DNA from 2 places in the Phaeacidiphilus oryzae TH49 genome. Region 2 is predicted to be linked to the other one. Evidence: riboswitches for the same ligand, from Rfam matches in the RefSeq annotation. Region 2 holds a riboswitch; the other holds the start of a gene.
The links. A riboswitch is a leader RNA that binds a small molecule or an ion and turns the genes downstream of it on or off. The one in region 2 is predicted to bind glycine.

Region 1 (8,012 bases), on a different contig from region 2:
CCCATGACCTCTTCAAGAACGTCTTGGAGGCCGTCGGCCAGCAGCTCACCGCGGTGCGCATCACCGACCTGCGCGAAGGCGTCTTCTACGCGGAGCTGGTGTTCGCCAGCGGGGTGGAGGTCAGCGCCCGGCCGTCCGACGCCATAGCGCTTGCGCTGCGGACCGGCACTCCGATCTACGGTGCGGAGGGCGTACTGGACGAGGCCGGGATCGCGATCCCGGACGAACAGGAGGACGAGGTCGAGAAGTTCCGGGAGTTCCTGGACCAGATCTCTCCGGAGGACTTCGGCACCAGCAGCCAGTGAGCGGCGGCCGCGGGGCGCGGGGCGAACGAACTCGCGTACCCGCAGGCCTCCTTGCCCAAACCGCTCTTGAGGTTGAGGTCACTCGGCGTGCCGAGCGTGGCGATCGTTGACGCGCCCCTGGCGACTGCCTACCGTCGATGGTGGACGTCCCCGGTGAGCCACCCCATCAGGGACGGCGGCCGGCGAGCGGTCCCGGAAGACGACGGGTGGGCCGGATGGAGGGTCGCGTGAGCAGTACCGGCGACGGCATGGCCGCACACGGCGCGCACCCCCTCCACGAGGTGCACGCCCCGCCCGCTCCCCGTCTCAACGACGTGGGGGCCTGGCAGCCGGAGGCCCGGCCGATGCGATCGGAGGATCCCACGGGATCGGAGATGATCGGCTACCGCGGCCCGACGGCCTGCGCGGCGGCCGGGATCACCTACCGCCAGCTCGACTACTGGGCGCGGACCGGGCTGGTCGAACCGAGCGTCCGGCCGGCCCACGGCTCCGGGACCCAGCGCCTCTACAGCTTCCGGGACATCCTGGTGCTGAAGATCGTCAAGCGGCTGCTGGACGCCGGGGTCTCCCTGCAGAACATCCGGATCGCCGCGGCCCATCTGGCCGAGACCGGCGGGGCGGATCTGGCGCAGGTGACGCTGATGAGCGACGGTGCCACGGTCTATCAGTGCACCTCCCCGCACGAGGTGGTGGACCTCCTGCAGGGCGGGCAGGGCGTCTTCGGGATCGCCGTCGGGGCCGTCTGGCGCGAGCTGGAGGGCTCCCTCACCCGGCTGCACGCCGAGCGCGCGGACACCGGCGAGACGCTGCCAGGGAACGACCCCGAGGACGAGCTGGCGGCACGCCGGCGGCGCAACCGGGCGGTCTGAGGCCCGGCCCGCGCCATGAGCTGAGCCCGGGGCCCGCGCGGGGCGGTGGGAGCAGGGCGCGGCGGCGGGGGCGCGGCGAATTGTCAGTGGTGTGCGGGATCATCGCTGTATGCGCCCGGTTCCGTCCATCCTCCACCTCGACATGGACGCCTTCTTCGCCTCGGTGGAGCAGGCGTCCAAGCCGAGCCTGCGCGGAAAGCCGGTGATCGTCGGCGGGCTGGGGGCGCGCGGGGTGGTCTCCACGGCCTCCTACGAGGCGCGGGTGTTCGGGGTGCACTCGGCCATGGCGATGGCGCACGCCCGCCGGCTGGCGCCGAACGCGGCCTATCTGGTACCCAGATTCGCGCTCTACCGCGAGGTCAGCGAGACCGTGATGGGGCTGCTCCGGGCGATGTCCCCGCTGGTGGAGCCGCTCAGCCTGGACGAGGCCTTCGTGGACCTCGCCGCGGGCCCGTACGGGGAGCTGATCGCCTCGGCCGGCCCCGAGGCGGCGCGGGAGCTGGTGCAGGCGCTGGGCGAGGACCTGCGGGCGGACATCACCGCGGCCACCGGACTGACCGGCTCCGTCGGTCTGGCGGGTGCCAAGTTCCTGGCGAAGATCGCCTCCGAGCGGGCCAAGCCGGACGGGCTGGTGCTGATCGAGCCGGGCACCGAGCGGGAGCTGCTGGACCCGCTGTCGGTGCGGGTGCTGCCGGGGGTGGGCCCGGCCACGGCCGAGACCCTGCGGCGGGCGGGGCTGAACACGGTCGGCGAGATAGCCGCGGCCGAGGAGGTGGAGCTGATCCGGCTGCTGGGGAAGGCGCACGGCGCCGGGGTGCACGCCCTCGCCCAGGGGATCGACGACCGCCCCGTGGTGGCGGAGCGGGACGCCAAGTCCATCTCCGTGGAGGACACCTTCGAGGTGGACCTGCGGGACCGCGACCGGATCGTGGCCGAGGTGGAGCGGCTGGCCGAGCGCTGCGTGGGGCGGCTGCGGGCGGCCGGCCGGTCCGGGCGGACGGTGGTGCTCAAGGTCCGCCGCTACGACTTCTCCACCCTCACCCGCTCCGAGACCCTGCGCGGGCCGACCGACGACCCGGGGGTGGTGACCGGCACGGCGCTGCGGATGCTGGACCAGCTCGGGTCGGGGGAGCTGGCCGGCGGGGTGCGGCTGCTCGGGGTCGGCGTCTCCGGGCTCGCGGACTTCACCCAGGAGGACCTGTTCGCCCAGGCCGCCCGGGAGGCGGGCGAGGCGCAGCTCGGCGACCCCGGGGAGGGGGCCGCGCCGGCCGGTGGGGCCGGGGAACCCGCTGCGAGTCCGGAATCGGAGTCGACGCCGGAACCGGCGGCCGGGGCCGTGAAGCCGGCGGGCGAGGGCGTGAAGCCGGCGGGCGAGGCCGTGACCGAGACCGTGAACGAGGCCGAGGACCCGGCCTACGGGGGGTTCGGGCAGCCGCGGGCCTTCCATCCCGGCCGGGAGCCGGGTTCCGAGCCTGGGACGCGCCGCCGCTGGCTGCCCGGCGAGGATGTGCGGCACGAGGAGTTCGGTCCCGGCTGGGTGCAGGGCAGCGGCGTCGGGCGGGTCACCGTCCGCTTCGAGACCCCGGAGTCCGAGCCCGGGCGGGTGCGCACCTTCCGGGAGGACGATCCGGCGCTGGCCGCCGCGCCGCCGCTGAGCCTGGTCTCGGACGGGGACCCGTCGGACGGCTCGGCGTAGCCAGCAGGCCTCGGCGCCGCGACCGGTGGTCCGGTGCGGCGCCGAGGTGGGGAGCGGGGTGGGTCAGTGACCGTAGGCCGGACGGCCGGGGTAGCGGGCGCCGGGGGAGTACGGGGTGGTGGAGGTGCCGGCCGAGGGCGCCGCGCCGTTGCGCCCGCCCTGTGCGGCCTGGCCCTGCCCGGACCGTTCGGACTGGCCGGACTGCCCGGCCTGGCTGCCCTGGCCGGCGTCGTGGACCTCGACCTGCTCGCGGCGGAGCTGGTCGCGGACCACCTCCTCCTCGGTGACCCGCTCGGTGATCAGCCGGATCCGCTCGACCGGGACCACGTGCTTGCGTACCACCACCCGCTCCTCGTGGACCGGGACCTCCTGAGTGGCCTCCTCGATCTCCTGGTCGGAGATCTGCGCCCGCTCGTCGTCGCTCAGCCGGACCCGCTCGATCCGGACCCGCTCGCGGACGACCGGAACCCGGCGCTCCACGTTCTCGGTGGTGACGTACTTGCGCAGCCGGGCGCGGCCGAGCTCGTGCCATTCGGTGGTGATGTCCAGCCGCTCCTCGCGGCAGACCACCTCGATCTGTTCCGGGGCGCCCGTCCCGGCCGCCCCCGCCGGCTTGGCGGTGCCCGCGGCGGCGGTGGAGTCGCGGTCGGTGAGGTGCGGGACCGCGCGGGTCTCCTCCTCCTTGACCGGGGTGGGGGTCTGGGCGGTCGTCGACGGCTCCGGGGTGGTGGTGCCGGCGGAGCCGGTGAAGAACGCGGAGGTCCGGCCGCCGGCGGGGGAGGAGTGCTCGGCCGGCTTCGAGGAGGCCGCGGCGTATCCGGCGGCGGCGCCCGCCGCTCCGCCGGCCGCACCCGCCGCCAGGCCCTGCTCGGGAGCGCTTGCCGAGGTGTGCTCGCCCGTCAGGCCGTCGGTGCGCTCGGCGGACCGCGCGGTGTCCGTAGCTGCGGTGTCCGAGCCCGCGGTCCCCGAGCTCGCGGTCCCCGAGCTCGCGGTGTCCGGGACCGCGGCGGCCTGGGTCCGGGCGGTCGCGTCGCCGGCGGCGGCCGGGGCGGTGTGCGCGGCGCTGCCGCCCACCGCGGCGGCGGCGGCCGGAGTGGCCGCCGTGTCGGAGGCGTCGGAGGCGTCCGAGGGGGCGGCCTGGCCGTTCGCCCGGGAGCCGGACTCGCTGGGCACGTCCAGACCGTAGTAGCGGTACAGCTGGAGTTCCTGAGCCGGCGACAGATGCTGGCCGGCTCCGAAGTCGGGGGAATCCTTGACCTGGGACTTGTCGTAGGGCACGCGCAGCTCCTCGCTGACGAACTCGCTGGTGGCCAGCGGAACGAAGGCGTCCCGGCCGAAGATCCCGGTCCGGACGGCGGCCCATTCCGGCTCGCCCGTGGCGTCGTCGAGGTACACCTCGTCCACGGTGCCGATCTTGTCGCCGTTGCGGTCCACGGCCTTGTGGCCGATGAGGTCCCTTGGGTCGATGTCGGTCTGCACGGGGCCCTCCACGGGTGGCGACCCGGCTGGCACCGGGATCACATGACTCGGTTGACGTCGTACGAAAACATACGAAACGTCATGATTTGGTGTGTTGTCGAACATTCGGGCCCCAATGGGGCGTGTCGCTGGACCAGTTGGCCCAATCCCGGACTGCTTCAGGAGCCACGTCCGAGGTGATCCGCACTGGTAGGGTGAGGGTGACCGTCGAGCCCGGACGGGAGAGTCCGAACGCGCGAGCGCTCGGCGCCGAAGGAGCAACTCCTCCCCGGAATCTCTCAGGCAGACGTACCGTCCGGGCGAGGTCACTCTGGAAAGCAGGGCTCCTTCGGTGGACCACCGGAGTCCTCGCCGACGGTGCAAGCCGACGCCGGTCGAACCGGCGGACGGTGAAGCTCTCAGGTGCAGATGACAGAGGGGGAGGCCGTCCCCGCGGGTCACGCTGACCAGGAGGCCTCAGCCACCATGACTGATCACACCGATCGCACCACCCTGTTCGAGCAGCGGCACATCGGGCCAGACGAGGGCGAGCGGTCCAAGATGCTCGCCTCGGTGGGCTTCGGCTCTCTGGACGAGCTGACCACCGCCGCGGTCCCGGCCGCGATCCGCAGCCTGGAGCGGCTGGGGCTCCCCGCCGCCGCCGGCGAGGCGGAGACGCTGGCCGAACTGCGCTCGCTGGCCGGACGGAACCAGGTGCTCCGTTCGATGATCGGCCTCGGCTACTACGACACCTTCACCCCGCCCGTGGTCCTCCGCAACGTGATGGAGAACCCCGCCTGGTACACGGCGTACACCCCGTACCAGCCGGAGATCTCGCAGGGCCGGCTGGAGGCGCTGCTGAACTTCCAGACCGTGGTGTCCGACCTGACCGGCCTGCCCACCGCCGGGGCCTCCCTCCTCGACGAGGGCACCGCGGCGGCCGAGGCGATGGCCCTGGCCCGCCGGGTGAACCGGAAGGCCGCGGCGGACGCGGTCTTCGTGGTCGACCAGGACGCCTTCCCGCAGACCCGCGCGGTGATCGAGACCCGCGCCGTGTCGCAGGGCGTCGAGGTGGTCACGGCGGACCTCAGCGAGGGCCTGCCGGAGGGGATCGCCGAGCGCGGGGTGGTCGGGGTGCTGGTGCAGTACCCGGGCGCCTCCGGGGCCGTGCGGGACCTGACGCCGGTGATCGAGGAGGCGCACGCGGCCGGCGCGGTGGTGGCGGTCGCCGCCGACCTGCTGGCGCTGACGCTGCTGAAGTCGCCGGGTGAGCTGGGCGCGGACATCGCGGTCGGCACCACCCAGCGGTTCGGCGTGCCGATGGGCTTCGGCGGCCCGCACGCCGGCTACATGTCCGTCCGCCAGGACTACGCCCGCAGCCTCCCCGGCCGTCTGGTCGGCGTCTCCAAGGACGCGGACGGGGCCCCGGCGTACCGGCTGGCGCTGCAGACCCGGGAGCAGCACATCCGCCGGGAGAAGGCGACCAGCAACATCTGTACCGCGCAGGTGCTGCTGGCCGTGATGGCCTCGATGTACGCCGTCTACCACGGTCCCGAGGGACTGGCCGCGATCGCGCGCCGGACGCACCGGCAGGCCGTACGGCTGGCCGAGGGCCTGCGGGCCGGCGGGGTCGAGCTGGTGCACGACGCGTTCTTCGACACCGTGCTGGCCCGGGTGCCCGGAAAGGCCGCCGAGGTCGTCGCCGCGGCCCGGAAGGCCGGGGTCAACCTGCGCGAGGCCGGCGCGGACCTGGTCGGAATCGCCTGCGACGAGACCACCACGGCCGAGGACCTGGCCAAGGTCTGGGGCGCCTTCGGCGTGACCGGCGCGGAGGGGGCGCGGAGGCGGCCGCGGACTCGCTGCCGGCCGCCCTGCTGCGCTCTGACGAGTACCTGACCCACCCGGTCTTCCACAGCCACCGCTCGGAGACCGCGATGCTGCGCTACCTGCGCCGGCTCTCCGATCGGGACTACGCACTGGACCGCGGGATGATCCCGCTCGGCTCCTGCACCATGAAGCTCAACGCCACCGCCGAGATGGAGGCGGTGACCTGGCCGGAGTTCGCCGGGCTGCACCCCTTCGCGCCGGCCGGGCAGACCGAGGGCTACCTGACCCTGATCCACCAGCTGGAGGACTGGCTGGCCGAGGTGACCGGCTACGCCAAGGTCAGCCTGCAGCCGAACGCCGGCTCCCAGGGCGAGCTGGCCGGCCTCCTCGCGGTCCGCGCCTACCACCGGGCCAACGGGGACGAGCAGCGGGACGTCTGCCTGATCCCGTCCTCCGCCCACGGCACCAACGCGGCCAGCGCCGCGATGGCCGGGATGCGCGTGGTGGTGGTCAAGACCGGCGAGAACGGCGACATCGACGTGGCCGACCTGCGGGCCAAGGTCGAGGAGCACCGCGAGCGGCTGTCGGTGCTGATGGTGACCTACCCGTCCACCCACGGAGTGTTCGAGGAGACCATCACCGAGGTCTGCGCGGCGGTCCACGAGGCCGGCGGCCAGGTCTACGTGGACGGCGCCAACCTCAACGCGCTGGTGGGCCTCGCCAAGCCGGGCGAGTTCGGCGGCGACGTCTCCCACCTCAACCTCCACAAGACCTTCTGCATCCCGCACGGCGGCGGCGGACCCGGCGTCGGCCCGGTGGCGGTGCGCGAGCACCTGGCGCCGTACCTCCCCAACCACCCGCTGCAGTCCGGCGCGGGGCCGGAGACCGGTGTGGGGCCGATCTCGGCGGCGCCCTACGGCTCGGCCTCGATCCTGCCGATCAGCTGGGCCTATGTGCGGATGATGGGGGCGGAGGGGCTCAAGGCGGCCACCCAGGTGGCCGTGCTCAACGCCAACTACGTGGCGAAGCGGCTGGCCCCGTACTTCCCGGTGCTGTACACCGGCCCGGGCGGGCTGGTCGGGCACGAGTGCATCGTCGACGTGCGGCCGCTGACCAAGGAGCTGGGGGTGAGCGTCGACGACATCGCCAAGCGCCTGATCGACTACGGCTTCCACGCCCCCACGATGTCCTTCCCGGTGGCCGGGACGCTGATGATCGAGCCCACCGAGAGCGAGGACCTGGCCGAGCTGGACCGCTTCTGCGAGGCGATGATCGCCATCCGCGGGGAGGCCGACCGGGTCGGCTCCGGCGAGTGGCCGGCCGAGGACAACCCGCTGCGGAACGCCCCGCACACGGCCGCGATGATCGCGGCGGGGGAGTGGGAGCACCCGTACTCCCGGGAGACCGCGGTCTTCCCTGCGGGGGTGAACCCGGCGGACAAGTACTGGCCGCCGGTGCGCCGGATCGACGGGGCCTACGGGGACCGGAACCTGGTCTGCTCCTGCCCGCCGGTGGAGGCCTACGCCGAGTGACCCCGGTCCGGCCGGGGGCCGGACCGACAAGCGCCCCGCTTGCGTGTGGACACGCAGGCGGGGCGCGGGTTTTCGGCAGGTGCCGACGCTCGCTGTGAGGCGCTAGGCGGCGGGCGCGTAGACCCGGCGGGGGCTGATGACCTTGCCGTCGGGGAGGAGTTCTCCGGTGTCCTCGAAGAGGAGGACGCCGTTGCAGAGCAGGCTCCAGCCCTGCTCCGGGTGGGTGGCCAAGACGGCCGCGGCCTCGCGGTCCGGCGAGTCCGCTGACGGGCACTCAGGTCGGTGCTGGCACATTGCTCGTACCCTTCGGAAGTTTCCATGTCCC
Region 2 (8,012 bases):
CCGGCGAGGGCGACCTTGTCCCGCTTCAGGCGTTCCCAGGCGATTCGTCCCGGGGATCTGCCCGCGATCTTGACGGCGGCCGGGGCCGGAGCTTCTACCGAAGCCTCCAGGGTGGCGCTTCCGCTGTCATGGAGTGGCGCTGTCATGGTGTTAGACCCCCAAGCCGGCGGTGACCGGCACACGGTGCCCGGCCGCCCTGCGGTCGGCGTGCCCGGTCGGGCAGCCCGCCGGCGCGCGCAGGTCGCTGTTCACGATTGGTGCCAGGTTCATCGGTGGTGCGGCAGTGCTCTCTGCTCAGTGCAGTGGTACTCAGTCGTGCGAATGATGCTGCGGTTACGTGCTGGGTACGTGCAGGTTCTGATACTGGATCTGGACTGCTGGTCGAACGTCAACTCTGCTGGTGATGCTCACCGGTGACGCTCCGCCAACTTCGCCGGAGGCACCGGGCCGCCGACGCGGGTACGGCGAAGAGCCGGGACATTCCGCCCCGGCCACGCCGGCAGCTCTCTATTGCGCGGTAACTCTTCAACGGGACCGGGGAGCCCCGCCAGTCCTCCCGGGCAAAGGTTGCCCAACCGTGACCTGCCCGATTTCAAGCCCGCGAGCAGCGAATACCTGCTTTCAGAGCGGGTTCGGCGGCATCTCCCCAGGTGAGGCGCGGTATGCCACCACGGACATGAGTGACAGTCCTCGCCGAAGCCGGTTACGGCCGGCCCGGAGCCCTTTGTGCGGAGAAGTTCTGCGGTGAATTCAGGTAATCACGTTCCGTGACGAAACGGCTCTCACCGGAGTCTCACCCGGCACCGCCGTCCCATCCGGAGGAAAGAATTCCGGCTGCGGCCGGGGACCGTGGAACAGGACTGTCACCGGCGGTAGAACGGCGCCGGTCCGGCGGCCATCCAGAGGGCCACCGAGTCGTCCTCGTCCGGGGCGGCCAGCACCGCCACCCGGCAGTCCGCGGGGGCGGCCTCGGCCAGCGCGCGCCGGACCATCGCCCGGGCGTCGTCGGCTGAGGCGTGCGGATCGTCCAGTTCGAGGCCGATCGCGAGATACGGCTCCCCCAGAGCGGGGGCCACCCAGGCGCGCCGCAGCGCGCGCAACCCGGGGACCGCCCGGGCACCGCGCTTCAGCGCCTCGTAGAAGGGCTCGGCCGCGACGGCCGGTTCGGAGATCTCCAGCGGCCCGGCCGGCAGCCGGTCCAGGCCGAGCGCCACCCTGCGGAGGTCCGCCCAGGGGACGCCGACGCCGCCGCCGGCGGCGTGCGGATCCAGCCACAGGCCCCACCGGCTCGGATACAGCACGGCGGCCAACTCCCGCCCCCCGCAGGCCTCGTGGGCCCGCTGCCAGCCGGAGGCGGCCAGCTGGGCCGGGGAGCTGACGGTCGGCACATAGCCGTAGCCGGCCACCTCCATGCTCCCGTACTGGGCGTCCGGGGAGCCCGGCTCGCCGTGCCAGAGGAGGGCGTAGAGGGTGCCGTCCGCGACGGCGCGCAGCAGCGTCTCGTACGCCTCCAGGCGGGGGCGTCCGGGAGGGGCGGACCTCAGGGCGTCGACCGCGGCGCCGAGGTCGGCCGCCGCCCGCGGCGGTCCCGGCCGTTCGTCCGACGCCACGTCGGGGAAGCGGTCGCCTGCTGCGAGGCCGCCGGCCACGGTCGTCCCCTTCCTCTGCGGTGCGCTGATCCTGCCAGCAGGGTAGCGCCGGGCGAAACCCGGCCCCGGGACCCGTCAGCCGCGCGCGAAGAAAGGCGCCACCTCGGCCAGCAGCCAGTCGCCGACCGGGTCCTGGGCCACGTCAAGCAGCACGATGTTGACCTCCCAGGGCAGCGGGACCGCGCCCAGGGCGCGCCCGAGGGCGAGGGTGGCCGCCTCCTGGTCCGCCGGCTGCCAGCCGTCCAGCTCCACGCCGACGTACATCTTCTCCGGCTCGCCCTCGGCCGAGGCCAGCGCGCGCCGCGCGGTGAGCACCACCGGGACGCCCGCGAACTCGCTCGCCGCGGCCGCCAGGAACTCCACCGGGTCCTCGTGCGAGGCGGGCTGCCGCAGCGACACCCGGGAGCCGCCGCCCGCGCCCGGGCGCACCGCACCCTCCGGGTTCTCGTGCTCCCCGCCGCCGCAGAGCGTCCGCACGCCCTCGGCCGGAATCGGGATGCCGATCACCCCGCCGGGGTTGACCGCGATCCCCACGCCCACCGGCAGCCCCCGGGCGAACTCCCGCACCGGGGCCACCACGAACGGCATCGACGGATCGGAGCTGCCCGTCCGCAGCTGCGTCTCGGAGCTGAAGACCGGCACGAAGAGCTGGCCGGCCAGCTCCATGCTCGGCAGGTTCAGCTGGTCGCTGGCCGGGTCGCCGCCGTTCGGCAGCGGCACCCACACCCGGCTGCGGCCGAGCACCTCGACCACCCGCGGGGTCGCCCCGGGGTCGCCGCTGGCGAGCGAGAGCACCTGCTCCAGCTCGTTCTCCGGCCAGCCGCCGAGGCTGCCGCCGGAAGTGTGGGAACCCGCGTACGCGCCCGCGGGAGCGGCGTGCTGCTGCCCGGGGATGTGCGCGTGGTCGACGGGCATTCCTTCTGGCGGGTAGGTCATAGCGGGCACCCTAGCCCACGTGCAATCATGAGCGCCGTCTTCAATTTCACATAGGCCGCTCGAACCCGTGCGGGAGAGTCCGGACCTCCGCCAGCCCCGCCCGGGGCCGGCCGCGGCCGGCGCCGAAGGAGCAAGTCCTCCCCGGAATCTCTCAGGCCCACCTACCGCACGGGCGAGGCAGATCTGGAAAGCGGAACCGCCTGCGGTTCCCACCCACGGTGCAAGCCCCCGCCCGCCCGGGCGCGCGGTGAAGCTCTCAGGTCGAGACGACAGACGGGGAGCCCCTGCCTACGCATGCCCGGAAACGGCATGCCCCGAGACGGGAGCACCGCCCCGATGAGCACCACCCGCCGTACCGCGCTCGACGCCCGCCACCGGGCGCTCGGCGCGACGATGACCGACTTCGCCGGCTGGGACATGCCGCTGCGCTACGGCAGCGAGCGCGAGGAGCACAACGCGGTCCGCACCCGCGCCGGCCTCTTCGACCTCTCCCACATGGGCGAGATCGCCGTCGCCGGCCCGCAGGCCGGCGCCCTCCTCGACCACGCCCTGGTCGGCTCGCTCTCCCCGCTGGCCGTGGGCCGCGCCCGGTACACCATGATCTGCCGCGAGGACGGCGGGATCCTGGACGACCTCATCGTCTACCGCACCGGCGACGAGGAGTACCTGGTCGTCGCCAACGCCTCCAACGCGCAGACCGTGCTGGACGCCCTCACCGAGCGCGCGGCCGGCTTCGACGCCGAGGTCCGGGACGACCGGGACGCCTACGCGCTGATCGCCGTGCAGGGCCCGGAGGCCGCCGGCATCCTCAGCGGCCTGACCGGCGCGGACCTGGACGGCCTCAAGTACTACGCCTCCCTCCCGGCCACCGTCGCCGGGATCGAGGCGCTGGTCGCCCGCACCGGCTACACCGGCGAGGACGGCTTCGAGCTCTTCGTCGACCCCGCCTCCGCCGAGGCCCTGTGGGACGCCCTGACCGAGGCCGGCCGCGAGGCCGGCCTGGTCCCCTGCGGTCTGGCCTGCCGGGACACCCTGCGCCTAGAGGCCGGGATGCCGCTCTACGGCCACGAGCTCTCCACCGAGCTGACCCCGTTCGACGCGGGCCTCGGCCGGGTGGTCAAGTTCGAGAAGACCGCCAACGAGGGCAGGTTCGTCGGCCGGGCCGCGCTGGAGGCGGCGGCCGAGCAGGCCGCGGCCGAGCCGCCGCGGGTGCTGGTCGGCCTGGTCTCCCCGGGACGGCGGGTGCCGCGGGCCGGCTACTCCGTGGTCACCGCCGAGGACGGCGCGGTGATCGGCTCGGTCACCTCCGGCGCCCCCTCGCCGACCCTGGGCAAGCCGATCGCCATGGCGTACGTGGACGCCGCGCACGCCGCCGCCGGCACCCAGGTGGCCGTGGACATCCGCGGCAGCCGGGAGCCGGTCGAGGTCGTGGCGCTCCCCTTCTACAAGCGCGCCCGCTGACAGCTCCGCATCCCGCAGACTGAACCGGGTCGTACCCGCCGGGCCCCGCCAGCTGACGGGGCGCCATCTCAGGGAGTGGAACACCCCCGCTCCCCGTTTCGTCGTACCCCTCCCCCATCCTGGAGAATTGCCGTCATGAGCAACCCGCAGCACCTGCAGTACAGCAAGGAACACGAGTGGCTGACCGCCGCCGAGGACGGTGTCTCCACCGTCGGCATCACGGCCTTCGCCGCCGACGCGCTGGGTGATGTGGTCTACGTCCAGCTGCCCGAGGTCGGGCAGGCCGTGACCGCCGGCGAGAGCTGCGGCGAGCTCGAGTCCACCAAGTCGGTCTCCGACCTCTACTCGCCGGTCGACGGCGAGGTCACCGAGGTCAACCAGGCCGTCGTGGACGACCCCGCGCTGGTGAACTCCGCCCCCTTCGAGGACGGCTGGCTGTTCAAGGTCCGTCTGGCGGGCGCCCCCGAGGGCCTGCTCAGCGCGGACGAGTACGCGGCCCACACCGGCAACTGACCCCACAGCCAGCCCCCCGGAGCGCCCGAGCGCACCACGGCAGGAGGCCCATCCGCATGTCCGCTTCTTCTTCCCTGCTCAACCAGTCGCTGCACGAGCTCGACCCCGAGGTCGCCACGGCGGTCGACGCCGAGCTGAACCGCCAGCAGTCCACCCTGGAGATGATCGCCTCCGAGAACTTCGCGCCGGTCGCGGTGCTGGAGGCGCAGGGCTCGGTGCTGACCAACAAGTACGCCGAGGGCTACCCCGGCCGCCGGTACTACGGCGGCTGCGAGCACGTCGACGTGGTCGAGCAGCTGGCGATCGACCGGGTCAAGGAGCTGTTCGGCGCGGAGGCCGCCAACGTCCAGCCGCACTCGGGCGCCTCGGCCAACGCGGCCGCGATGTTCGCGCTGCTCAAGCCGGGCGACACCATCCTGGGCCTGGACCTCGCCCACGGCGGGCACCTGACCCACGGAATGAAGATCAACTTCTCCGGCAAGCTGTACGACGTGGTCGCCTACCACGTGGACGCGGAGACCTCGCGGGTGGACATGGCCGAGGTCGAGCGGCTGGCCAAGGAGCACCGGCCGAAGCTGATCGTGGCCGGCTGGTCGGCGTACCCGCGGCAGCTGGACTTCGCCGAGTTCCGGCGGATCGCGGACGCGGTGGACGCCTACCTGATGGTGGACATGGCCCACTTCGCCGGGCTGGTCGCGGCGGGCCTCCACCCGAACCCGGTGCCCTTCGCGGACATCGTCACCACCACCACCCACAAGACCCTCGGCGGTCCGCGCGGCGGCGTGATCCTCTCCACCGCCGAGATCGCCAAGAAGATCAACTCGGCGGTCTTCCCGGGGCAGCAGGGCGGCCCGCTGGAGCACGTCATCGCGGCGAAGGCGGTCGCCTTCAAGGTCGCGGCGAGCGAGGAGTTCAAGGACCGCCAGCGCCGTACCCTGGAGGGCGCGAAGCTGCTCGCCGAGCGGCTGTCCGCGGCGGACGCCCGGGAGGCCGGGGTGAAGGTCCTCTCCGGCGGCACCGACGTCCACCTGGTCCTGGTGGACCTGGTCGACAGCGAGCTGGACGGCAAGCAGGCGGAGGACCGGCTGCACGAGATCGGCATCACCGTCAACCGCAACGCCGTGCCGAACGACCCGCGTCCGCCGATGGTCACCTCGGGCCTCCGGGTGGGCACGCCCGCGCTGGCCACCCGCGGCTTCGACGCGGAGGACTTCCGCGAGGTCGCCGACGTCATCGCCGAGGCCCTGAAGCCGAGCTGCGACGTGGCGGCGCTGCGGACCCGCGTCGAGGCGCTGGCCGCGAAGCACCCGCTGTACCCGGGGCTGTAGGCCCCGCGCCCCGAGCGCAGCGCCGCAGGCGCGAGCAAGGGGCGCGGGGAACTGCGCGGCCCGCGCGCAACGGCGCCGCACCCGGCAGCGGAGTCCGGGTTGCAGCCCGGTGGCCGCTGCCGGCCGCGACGCCGTACACGGCGGGCCGCGCAGTTCCCCGCGCCCCTCACTACGGCCCTCCGGGCCCTCATCTCAACCCACGGGAGGTGCTGACCATGGCGCTCAGCGTTTTCGATCTCTTCTCCGTCGGCATCGGCCCGTCCAGCTCGCACACCGTCGGCCCGATGCGCGCGGCGCGGATGTTCGCCCGCCGGCTCAAGTCCGAGGGCCTCCTCGCCGGCACCGCCTCGATCCGCGCCGAGCTCTTCGGCTCCCTCGGGGCCACCGGCCACGGCCACGGCACCCCCAAGGCCGTCCTCCTCGGCCTGGAGGGCAACTCCCCCCGCACGGTCGACGTCGAGGCGGCCGACGCCGACGCCGAGCGGATCAGGAGCGAGCGCCGCATCCGCCTCCTCGGCGTCCACGAGATCGACTTCGACCCGGACACCCAGCTGGTACTCCACCGCCGCCGCGCCCTGCCGTACCACCCCAACGGGATGACCGTCTGCGCCTACGACGCGGCCGGGGTGCCCGTGCTGGAGAAGACCTACTACTCCGTCGGCGGCGGCTTCGTGGTCGACGAGGACGCCATCGACGAGGCCGACCGCATCAAGCCGGACGACACCGTCCTCCGCTACCCCTTCCGCACCGGCGAGGAGCTCCTCCGCCTCACCCGGGAGACCGGCCTCTCCGTCTCCTCCCTCATGCTGGAGAACGAGAAGGCCTGGCGCACCGAGGCGGAGATCCGGGCCGGCCTGCTGGAGATCTGGCGGGTGATGCGGGAGTGCGTCCACGCGGGCCTCAGCCGCGAGGGCATCCTCCCCGGCGGGCTGAAGGTGCGCCGCCGCGCCGCCACCGCCGCCCGCCAGCTCCGCGCCGAGGGGACCGGGCCGGCGAACGCGATGGAGTGGGTCACCCTCTACGCGATGGCGGTCAACGAGGAGAACGCCGCCGGCGGGCGGGTGGTCACCGCCCCGACCAACGGCGCGGCCGGCATCATCCCGGCCGTCCTCCACTACTTCCAGGACTTCGTGCCCGGCGCCGACGACGACGGGGCGGTCCGCTTCCTCCTCGCGGCCGGCGCGATCGGCATGCTCTTCAAGGAGAACGCCTCGATCTCCGGCGCCGAGGTCGGCTGCCAGGGGGAGGTCGGCTCGGCCTGCTCCATGGCGGCCGGCGGTCTCGCCGAGGTCCTCGGCGGGACGCCGGAGCAGGTGGAGAACGCGGCCGAGATCGGCATCGAGCACAACCTCGGCCTGACCTGCGACCCGGTCGGCGGCCTGGTCCAGATCCCGTGCATCGAGCGGAACGGGATGGCGGCCGTGAAGGCGGTCACCGCCGCCCGGATGTCACTGCGCGGCGACGGCCGGCACACGGTCTCCCTGGACAAGGCGATCAAGACCATGAAGGAGACCGGCGCCGACATGAAGGTCAAGTACAAGGAGACCTCGCGGGGCGGCCTCGCGGTCAACGTCATCGAGTGCTGAGCCGGTCGCGGCGGCGGCGCATGGGCCCTCCGGGCTAGGCCGAACAGGGGGATTTTTCACTTAACCTTCATGTTGTGCCCGGCCCATGACCTTTCGGTGCCCATCATCCGGGGTGTCACCACCCACCTCGGAGGATGAGGAATGACGAGAATCCCTCGGGCCGGGAGGCCTCGAGAACGAGCTGGCATGCCTGCCCCCCGGCAGCGCCGCCGGCTTTCGATCGTCGCCGCCGTCGTCGGCGGCGCGCTCGCGATGACCGGGGCCGCGATGCCGGCCCTGGCCGCCACCGGGGGCCACCTCGGTCACACCCGCCCGGCGACGGCGCACCAGGTCGCCGGCGACACCGCCGCCCACCGGGCGCTGCGCTGCGGACCCGGCTGCGGCGCCGCCGCGCCGGTGCCGATGCCGGTCCCGGTGCCGGCCTCCGGCTGCACCGCCGGCTGCCCCACCGTGCCACTGCCGCCCCTTCCGGCGCCCACCCTCGCGCCGCCGACGGTCCCGCCGGTCCCCTCCGGATGCGGAGCCTGCAACCCGGGCAC

Region 1: it holds a riboswitch for glycine, as region 2 does, so the genes downstream of both, gcvP (aminomethyl-transferring glycine dehydrogenase) here and gcvT (glycine cleavage system aminomethyltransferase GcvT) in region 2, are expected to answer to the same signal.

What each region holds. Positions count from the first base shown of each region.
Region 1 is NZ_JQMQ01000004.1:10,729-18,740, forward strand. It holds gene BS73_RS00195 (bifunctional nuclease family protein) at 1-305, shown strand, start outside; gene BS73_RS00200 (MerR family transcriptional regulator) at 533-1,174, shown strand; gene BS73_RS00205 (DNA polymerase IV) at 1,284-2,870, shown strand; gene BS73_RS35680 (PRC and DUF2382 domain-containing protein) at 2,934-4,349, opposite strand; glycine riboswitch at 4,558-4,653, shown strand; glycine riboswitch at 4,654-4,774, shown strand; partial or broken gene gcvP (aminomethyl-transferring glycine dehydrogenase) at 4,815-7,687, shown strand; gene BS73_RS00220 (DUF5999 family protein) at 7,790-7,981, opposite strand.
Region 2 is NZ_JQMQ01000005.1:2,477,659-2,485,670, forward strand. It holds gene BS73_RS14855 (ABC transporter permease) at 1-146, opposite strand, end outside; gene BS73_RS14860 (enhanced serine sensitivity protein SseB C-terminal domain-containing protein) at 864-1,649, opposite strand; gene BS73_RS14865 (enhanced serine sensitivity protein SseB) at 1,725-2,585, opposite strand; glycine riboswitch at 2,646-2,762, shown strand; glycine riboswitch at 2,768-2,859, shown strand; gene gcvT (glycine cleavage system aminomethyltransferase GcvT) at 2,922-4,046, shown strand; gene gcvH (glycine cleavage system protein GcvH) at 4,182-4,559, shown strand; gene glyA (serine hydroxymethyltransferase) at 4,616-5,887, shown strand; gene BS73_RS14885 (L-serine ammonia-lyase) at 6,103-7,473, shown strand; gene BS73_RS14890 (DUF7927 domain-containing protein) at 7,660-8,012, shown strand, end outside.